2 regions of the Synechococcus sp. CBW1002 genome follow, and region 2 is predicted to be linked to the other one. Evidence: predicted binding sites of a transcription regulator. Region 2 holds the regulator's gene; the other holds the start of a gene.
What was found. Region 2 encodes NtcA, which controls nitrogen genes in cyanobacteria. Its sites were predicted from a motif close to GTANCNNNNGNTAC; they were not measured.

Region 1: urtA (urea ABC transporter substrate-binding protein) is a predicted target of NtcA. The motif match lies at 2,588-2,601, and genes of this name have one in related genera.

The regions. Positions count from the first base shown of each region.
Region 1 covers NZ_CP060398.1:870,256-874,823, reverse strand. Annotated here, with positions in the region: gene H8F24_RS04120 (urease accessory protein UreD) at 1-630, opposite strand, end outside; gene H8F24_RS04115 (urease accessory protein UreE) at 699-1,280, shown strand; gene H8F24_RS04110 (urease accessory protein UreF) at 1,270-1,935, shown strand; gene ureG (urease accessory protein UreG) at 1,932-2,540, shown strand; gene urtA (urea ABC transporter substrate-binding protein) at 2,701-3,990, shown strand; gene H8F24_RS04095 (urea ABC transporter permease subunit UrtB) at 4,108-4,568, shown strand, end outside.
Region 2 covers NZ_CP060398.1:1,630,828-1,635,395, forward strand. Annotated here, with positions in the region: gene H8F24_RS07735 (DUF3084 domain-containing protein) at 1-210, opposite strand, end outside; gene H8F24_RS07740 (sulfotransferase) at 422-1,252, shown strand; gene ntcA (global nitrogen regulator NtcA) at 1,273-2,007, opposite strand; gene H8F24_RS07750 (cob(I)yrinic acid a,c-diamide adenosyltransferase) at 2,336-2,977, shown strand; gene dcd (dCTP deaminase) at 2,977-3,570, shown strand; gene H8F24_RS07760 (hypothetical protein) at 3,919-4,065, shown strand; gene thyX (FAD-dependent thymidylate synthase) at 4,145-4,568, opposite strand, start outside.

The DNA of each region.
Region 1 (4,568 bases), 760 kb from region 2:
AGCCAGGGGGGCAGGTGACGCCCACACCAGCGAGCCGAACACCGGCTGGCCGGCCATGCCATGGGCGCTGTCGAGGGCGGCCCCACCCAGCTCCAGGCGATCGACCAGCTCCCAGCGGGGGCCGATCGGTGTCTGGCGTCGGATCTCCAGCGCCGAACGCCAGCGGCCTGGCCCCAGGTCTTCGCCGGCGGCGGTGAGGCCGAGGCGCACCACCTCCATCGCCAGGAAGGAGGCCCCTTCGCTCAGCTCCACCCGCAGATCCTGCTCAAACAGCCCACCGCCGTAGAGCACCAGTTCCTGGGGCAGCCACTCCAGATCCGCCCCCGCGGCCAGCACGAAGCGCAGCTCTTGCCGGGCCCAGCTGCCGGCGGGGGCGCGGCGGGAGCGTCCCACCGAGCCGTAGACCTTCTGGGCGGCCACGCTGGTGAGCAGGGCGCGGCTGCCGGCGTCCAGGTCGGCCTCGATCGTGAGGCGGTCGCCGCCCACCAGGCCGCCGGCGGTGTGCAGCAGCGGCAGTTCGCAGCGGCCATCGCTCTGGCGGAAGGCCCGCTGCAGCTTCAGCGGTGCCGTTGCCCAGCCCTGGTGGAGCGAGCCGCGTTCCGGGTCTGCCGCGGCCAGGCTGAAGCGCAATCGGGCCTGGCCGTGCCACGTTGCGCTGGCGGGTGGGGTGGAGATACTCAGCCCAGCGAGTCACCGCCATGATCCCCGCCGCAGCCTCCCTGTCGCCAGAGCCTCAACCGCCGGTGCTGACACGCCGCTTCTTCGGCGGCAACCCCGCGGCGTTGCGGCTGGCCCTCAGTGCTGAGGAGCGCCAGTGCCTGCGGGGCCGGCGCCACAGTGTCTGCGGCAGGCCCCTGCTGTTGCACCTCCCCCGCGGCGAGGCTCTGCAGCCCGGCGAGCTGCTGGCCCCCGCCTCGGGGGACGAGCTGCTTGTGCGGGTGGAGGCGGCGCCGGAACCGCTGTTGCAGGTGAGGGCTGCTGACCCCCTGGCGCTGCTGCAGGCGGCTTATCACCTCGGCAACCGCCATGTGGCACTGGAGATCCAGCCCGGCGAACTGCGGCTTCTGCAGGATCCGGTGCTGGCCCATCTTCTGGAGCACCGAGGTCTGTGGCTGCAGGCGATCGTGGCGCCGTTCCTGCCGGAGAGCGGGGCCTACGGCCACGCCGATGCACACAGCAACGCTGATGCACATAGCCACGCTGATGGACATGGCCATGCTCATGGGCACAGCCACGAGCATGGCCACAGCCATGCTGCTGCTCACAGCCATGACGGCTGATCCCGCCGCCGCTGCCCTGGCCCGCCTGCGGCTGTACCAGTTGGTCAGCCCGGCCTTGCCGGTGGGCGCTTTCAGCTACTCGGAAGGCCTGGAGGTTCTGGTGCAGCAGGGCAATCTGGCCGATGCCGCCGCCGTGCGGAGCTGGCTGGAGGCCGAGCTGCGCTTCGGCACGGTGCGCCTGGAGGCGGCAGCTCTGTCCACCCTGATGCAGATGGAGGACTTCGCTGCGCTGCTCCGGCTGGATGGCTGGCTGCTGGCGATGCGGGAAGCCCGCGAGATGCGGGCCCAGCAGCGCCAGATGGGTCAGTCGCTGCTGCAGCTGCTGCGGGCGCTTGGATTCGTGGTGCCCGCTGAGGATCTCGCCTGGCCCGCCGCCTTCGCCCAGGCCGGTCGGGTGCTGGAAATCGGAGCTGCGGAGCTCACGGAGGCCTATCTCTACGGCTGGGTCGCCAACCAGCTCAGTGCCGCGGTGCGGCTGGTGCCTTTGGGCTCCACCGATGCCCAGCGGCTGCAACTGGCCCTGGCACCCCTGATTGCCTCTGAGGCCGCCTGCCTGGCCGAAACGGACCCCCAGACTCTCTGGAGTGGCGGGGTGGGCGCTGCTCTGGCCCAGTTGCGCCATGCTGAGCTCTACTCGAGGCTGTTCCGGAGCTGATGAGCAAGCTGCGGGTTGGAGTGGCAGGCCCGGTGGGATCGGGCAAGACGGCGCTGGTGGAGGTGCTTTGCCGCCGCCTGCGCCAACGGCTGGAGCTGGCGGTGGTGACCAACGACATCTATACCCAGGAGGATGCCCAGTTCCTCACCCAGGCGGGGGCCTTGCCGCCGGAACGGATCCGGGGTGTCGAAACGGGAGGTTGTCCCCACACCGCCATCCGGGAAGACTGTTCGATCAACCGGGCGGCGGTTCAGGAGCTGGAGCAGCGCTTTCCTGATCTCGATCTTGTGCTGGTGGAGAGCGGCGGCGACAATCTGGCCGCCAGTTTCAGCCCGGAACTGGTGGATCTGTGCATCTATGTGATCGATGTGGCCGCTGGAGACAAGATTCCGCGCAAGGGCGGACCCGGCATCACCCGCTCGGATCTCCTGGTGATCAACAAGATTGATCTGGCTCCCCATGTGGGGGCCAGTCTGGCGGTGATGGAGCGCGACACGTTGCGCATGCGGGGGGAGAGGCCGTGGTGTTTCACCAACCTCCACAGCGGTGAGGGCGTGGATCGGGTCGAAGGATTTCTGCTGCAGCAGTTGCCCGGCCTGGCTTGAGCTGCGTCCGGCTGTGGATGCGCGCTTGATGGGCGGTTGAACAAACAGTAGCGGCGGCTACAAAGTTTGGAATGCCCACCTACTTACCGTCCGACAACCGCTGCGAGGCGGACAACAACAAGCGCATTTTTCCGGAGAGCTCTCTATGAAGCCATTCGCGATGCAGAAATCGTCCCTGCGTCTGATTGGTGGCGCCACCGCATTGGCCACTGCCTTCAGCCTGGCAGCCTGCGGCGGTGGCGGCGGCGGTGAGTCCGCCTCCGGCGACTTTGACGGCGAAGTGAAGGTCGGGATCCTCCATTCCCGTTCCGGCACCATGGCCATTTCCGAGAACACGGTGGCCGAAGCCGAGTTGATGGCGATCGACGAAATCAATAAGGAAGGCGGCGTCAAGATTGGGGATAAGAGGCTCAAGATCGTCCCGATCGAAGAAGATGGCGCCTCCGATTGGCCCACCTTTGCCGAGAAGGCGAAGAAATTGATCGATCAGGATCAGGTGGCCGTGGTGTTCGGAGGTTGGACCTCCGCCAGTCGCAAGGCGATGTTGCCGGTCTTCGAAGCCAAGGACCACTTCCTCTTCTACCCGATTCAGTACGAAGGGCAGGAGTGCTCCGCGAATATCTTCTACAGCGGCGCAGCTCCCAACCAGCAGGCCGAGCCTGCGGTGGAGTGGCTGCTGAAGAACAAAGGCAAGGATTTCTTCCTGGTGGGCTCGGATTACGTCTATCCGCGCACGGCCAACACCATCATGAAGGAGCAGCTCAAGACCCTGGGCGGCAATGTGGTGGGTGAAGACTATCTGCCCCTGGGCAACACCGAGGTGGCTCCGATCATCGCCAAGATCAAGCAGGCTCTGCCCAATGGCGGTGTGATCGTCAACACCCTGAACGGCGACAGCAACGTGGCCTTCTTCAAGCAGATGAAGGCTGCAGGCATCACCCCCGCCAACGGCTACTCGATCATGAGCTTCTCGATCGCCGAGGAGGAGGTCGCAGCGATCGGTCCTGAGTATCTGGAGGGCACCTACGCCGCCTGGAACTTCTTCCAGAGCCTCGATACCCCTGGATCCAAGAAGTTCACCGAGGCCTTCAAGGCCAAGTACGGCGACAACCGGGTCACCAATGACCCGGCTGAATCCGCTTACATGATGGTCTACCTCTGGGCCAAGGCTGCCGAGAAGGCCGGCACGGTCGATAACAAGGAAGTCCGTAAGGCCTTGATCGGCGTCAGCTTTGATGCTCCTCAGGGAACGGTGACGGTGCAGCCCAACCACCACACCGAGAAGCGCGTGCTGATCGGTGAAGTCCAGAAAGACGGCATGTTCAAGATCCTCGAGGACAAGGGTTTCGTCAAGCCCGTGGCCTGGAACCAGTTCGTGCCGGAAACCAAGGGCTACACCTGCGACTGGACCCGCACCGACGTGGAGAACCCCGGCAAGTTCAAGATGTGATCGAGCTGGATCCGGGCGGCAAGCCTGGATCCCTCGTTCGGGATTCGGCCACCGGACTCCGTCGCGGTTGCTGCTTTCACGAGGGGGAGTGCGCTCCCCCTCTTTTTGTACCCGGCGATGACACTTCTCTACGACACTCTCTTCAACGGCCTGGCAATCGGCTCGGTGCTTGTGCTCGCCGCCCTCGGGCTGGCGGTGGTCTTCGGTCTGATGGGCGTCATCAACATGGCCCATGGCGAGTTGATGATGCTTGGCGCTTACAGCACCTTCGTGGTGCAGAACCTTTGCAAGAATGGTCCCCTCGAAGCGCTGTTCCCGATCTACATCCTGATCGCCATTCCCGTGGCGTTTCTGGTGAGTGGTCTGGCGGGCCTGTTGCTCGAGAAGACGGTGATCCGCCGCCTCTACGGCCGGCCCCTCGAGACCCTGCTGGCCACCTGGGGGGTGAGCCTGATCCTGCAGCAATTTGTCCGTTCGGTCTCCAGCGCCTTCTTCCTGGGCCTGCTGCTGACCGTGGCCCTGGGTCTGCTGGCTCCCCGGATCACCCCGGCCGTGTGGTGGAAGCAGCGCTGGACTCC
Region 2 (4,568 bases):
CAACCTTTGGCTCACCAGAAGCATCAGGCCCAGGGACATGGCACTGATCAGCGATCCGGTGAGCACCGTGATCAGCACGGCGGTGCGGCGCGGTCGCAGGTTGAACAGGCTGAGGCGCGCCTTGCCCACGCGGCTGCCGAGCCGATCACCGAGGGTGGAGAGCACGCCGCCCAGCACCAGCAGGACCAGGATCAACAACCAACCCGTCATCGCTGCCTCACCACGCCGTCGTTCCGCTGTCAGCCTTCGGATCCGGGGGATCCGAAGGCTGCATCCTGCAGCACAGACCCCGTCGTCCGACACGGTGCGGACAGTCTGGGGAGGCGTCCCGCCGGGTCTGATCCTTGGCCTGTTCCGGTGTCTGTGGTCCGGTCGGTGCTTCTGGGTCGTTTAATGTCTGGCCCGCCCGGCTTGCACCGCGATGGTTCCGGACTTCATGGTGATCGGGGCCCAGCGTTCCGGCACCACCTGGCTGCACAGGGTTCTCAGCCAGCATCCGGATCTGTGGCTCACGCCGGTCAAGGAGCTCCACTACTTTGACAAGCCCCAGATCCGCTTCGGCGTGTTCGACGCCGATGAGCGGCGACGCGCCAGGTTCTGGGACCTGAAGCGTTTCGCCCGCGATCCCCGCTGGTTCGGCCGCTACTGGTTCCTGCCGCGCAGTGATGCCTGGTATTGCCGCCTGTTTGGTCAGGGACGTCGCCAGGGCAAGCGGGTCGGCGAGATCACCCCCGCCTACGCCACCCTGGAGCGGCCGGTGTGGGAGCGGATGCAGCGTCTGGCACCGGAGCTGAGGCTGGTGTTCGTGATGCGCGATCCCGTGCTGAGGGTCTGGTCGGCGATCCGCAACCGGGTCCGCAAGGGCCAGTTCGACGGTGAGGCCGACATTGCCGCTCTGCTGGAGCAGGCCCGCATGCCCGGCGCCGTGAGCCGTTCCAACTACCTCCGCACCATCGAGACCGTCGAGGCGGTGTTCCAGCCCGCTCAGTTGCACTGCTGCTTTTTCGAACAGCTCATCAGTGATCCTGCAGCCTTCGCCGACGACCTGTTCGACTTTCTGGCCGCGCCCCCTTTGAACGAGCGACTGCGTCTGCCGCCGGCCGTCAACGTGGCCGCCGGCGGCCGGGAACCCCCCCTGGGCTTTCAGCGGGAGATGGCGCGCGACTATCTACCGATGGTGGAGCGTCTGGCAGAGCGTTTCGGTGCCGTGCCGCAGGGCTGGCTGGATCGCTACCGCAATCTGCTCAGCTGACCTGGTTGGAGTGGAGGCGGTCAGCTGAAGCGTTTGGCCAGGGCGATCGGGTCGAAGACCGTGATCTTCTTGCGATCCACCTGCACCAGCCCGTCGTTGCGCAGGTCGCCCAGCAGCCTCGTGATCGTCACCCGGGTGGAGCCGATCGCCTCGGCGATCGCCTGGTGGGAGAGGCGCAGGTCGATCGTGATCCCCTCCTGACTGGGCACACCGAAATCGCGGCAGAGCACAAGCAGAAAGCTCACCAGCCGGGAGGACATGTCCCGGTGGGTGAGGGTTTCGATCATGGTTTCGGTCTGCAGGATGCGGGAGGACAAGCCCTGCAGCAGCAATAGCCCGACGCTGGCATCGCGCTCAATGGCCTGGCGGACCGAGGTGGCGGGAGCGGTCACCATCTCCACGCGGGTGAAGGCGATGGCGTGATAAAAGCGATCGGATCGCTGCCCGGTGAGCAGCGACAGCACACCGAACAGACTGTTTTCCCGCAGCAGTGCCACGGTGATTTCTTCACCGGATTCGTAGACCCGCGATAACCGCACGGCGCCGCGACGCAGCAGATAGACCCGTTCGGCCGGATCTCCGGGAAAGAAAATGGTTTTGCCACGCTCCACGGTCTCGACGCTGCTGCCGCCGAGACCGCGCATCACTTCGAGAAGGGTGGCTCCGGCTCCGCCGGACACACCCGACCCGGTGCCAGCGGAGCCGCTGGGGGGAGGGGGGGCGTAACGGCTGAAGCCGCGAGTAGCGCCGACCATGACGGCGGGGCAGGAACTGGGAAGCTACGGAGCGACCCTGCTCTTTCTTGTAGCAACCAACACGGTTGCTGTCAGGGCCTCCGCTTCCGCTCCCGCTCGCCAGCCCCTGGCGCTCTGGGCCTGTGCGGCTGTTGACGCCTGTCGCAGCCTGTGCCGCCGTTTCCGCGAAACCGTCTGTTCCCACCAGGGATGGTGTGTGTGGCTTGTCCAGGGCGCAGATGCCGCTACATTCAGGTTCCAGCGCAGCGTCCGATCCCATCGCTTCGGTCCCTGTCCAGGTCGGCCGGAATGATCCGCTCGCCCGGCCCCATCGCCCTCCGGGATGTCCATGACCGCCAGTCTTGCCAGCCCCCAGGGCAGCCATCGCCCCTCCCAGCGGGGTGACATCTCTGTCCGGGGTCAGCGGCTGGAGGCCCGGCCTGAGCAGCGAACTGACCCTGTCCGCCCAGCGACTCGCGCTGTAGTGCCCCTTCGGCCCGTGCCCCAGGCCGAAGGGCTGCTTCAGGTGCACACAGCCCCTTTCCGCGGCAGCTTCGGCGCCGTGTTCAGCCAGGCCCTGCGCACGGCGGGTCTGGGCAGTCGCGTCCTGGTGAGTCAGTTTCTCAAAGGTGGCGTGGATCAGGGGCTGGGCCGCAGTCTCTGGCTTTGCGGCCGCCTGCAGTGGCTGCGGCCGGCGGTGCCCGCCTGCCTTGCGGCGCCCCTGCAGGCTGAAGCCGAGCAGGACCTTGCCCTGGCGGCTGTCCGGGAGGTGTGGGATTTCAGCCGCCAGCAGCTGCTGGCGGGCGCCGTGGATCTGATGGTGCTTGATGAACTGGGGCTGGCGATCGAGCTGGGTTATCTGTCTCTTCTGGATGTCACCGAGGTGCTGGAACAGCGGCCGGCTCAGCTGGATGTCATCCTGACGGGCCCGGCGATGCCCGCCGCTCTGATGGCCATGGCCGATCAGGTCACCCAACTGCGCCGCGGCTGATGCTCAAGAACGACCGCTGGATCAAGGAGCGGGCCGATGCCGGCATGATCCATCCCTTTGAAGACCATCTGGTGAGGCATCTCGAACCCGAGACCTCCAGCGCACCGGTGCTCAGCTTTGGTTGTTCCTCCTATGGCTACGACCTGCGTCTGTCGTCGCAGGAGTTTCTGATCTTTCGCCATGTCCCCGGCACGGTAATGAACCCGAAGCGGTTCAATCCAGCCAATCTGGAGCCGGCCCCCCTGCATGAGGACATCGATGGCGCCTTTTTCATTCTGCCGGCCCATTCCTATGGCCTTGGCGTTGCGATGGAGAAGCTGAGGGTGCCGCCCAACATCACGGTAATTTGCCTGGGAAAGAGCACTTACGCCCGGCTTGGCATCATCGTCAACACCACACCCGCTGAAGCGGGGTGGGAGGGCCATCTCACGCTTGAATTCAGCAATTCTTCCGGCGCAGATTGCCGCATCTATGCCAACGAAGGTATCTGTCAACTGCTGTTCTTCGAAGGCGATCCCTGCGACACCACCTACCAGGATCGTGCCGGAAAGTATCAGGATCAGCCCGAGCGGGTCACCCTGGCCAGGGTCTGAACCGACTGGTAGCCCGGGCAATGAAGAGCCCGTCATCCTGCTGCTCTGCGGTCCTCATGGCCTGCCAGGCCATGAGGATCAATGGCGCCATGCTCTGTTCCGTGAGCGTCCGTTCAACCCCATGGCTCGCTGAATAGCGCCCAGGCAGGGAAAACCGCTGCTGCACAGGAGGACGGGCTGGTCGTTGATCCAGAACACTGGATCTGAGCCTGTGGTGGGTGCTGCCACTGCCGCCCCGGAGGTGTCGACCGGGGGGGTGCTGCTGCTCCCTGAGCCCGCGGCACTCTGTGGATTTCTGAGTGTTGCCCCGGACTCGTTGGAGAGGCGCTGGCGAATCTTGTCCAGGACTTGGCCATAGCCTGCCCCACCCTGCTGCTGCAGAATGCCTTGGACCGATCCGGCCCCTGCCGCATCCAGAAGCATCTGGGCATGGCCTGCCGATCCGGCCAGCCCGCCTGTGGCCACAGCCATCCCGAGCAGGGTCAGGAGCAGTGAGTCGCGGACGGGAGGGAACACGGGAGCTGCCAGGTAGAGAGGCGATCAGGCAACTTCAAGTTTGGCGAAGGATCGCTGCTCAGGGGGCAAGACGGGCCTTGTGCAGCCGGCTTTTCGCGTACCAGTCAGCAAATTCAGGTGCCCATCGCTCCAGGTGGGGCCACATCAGATCGCAGAGGGCGCGGATTTCCTGTTGGGCATCGAGCTTGGCCCGCAGATCGAGAAAGTGGAGGAAGGCCCGCAGCGAAAAGCTCACCACAAAGTGCTGGCGGTAATCGAATGGCAGGATGCCGCGGGCATGCTCTTCGGCAAAGCCAGCCGCCAGCAGGTCGCGGTAGCGCTCAGCGGCCTGTTGGCAGAGCTGCAGATCGATCGCCCGCTGCTCCTCGCTGTAGAGGTAGCGCTTGCCCTGACGGTCGCTGTAAGAGCCCACCGGCCGCAGGTAGAACACCTCCTCCAGCTCCATCGCCCCATCGGCGGCGCGGCAGATGCGTTCGCCCGTG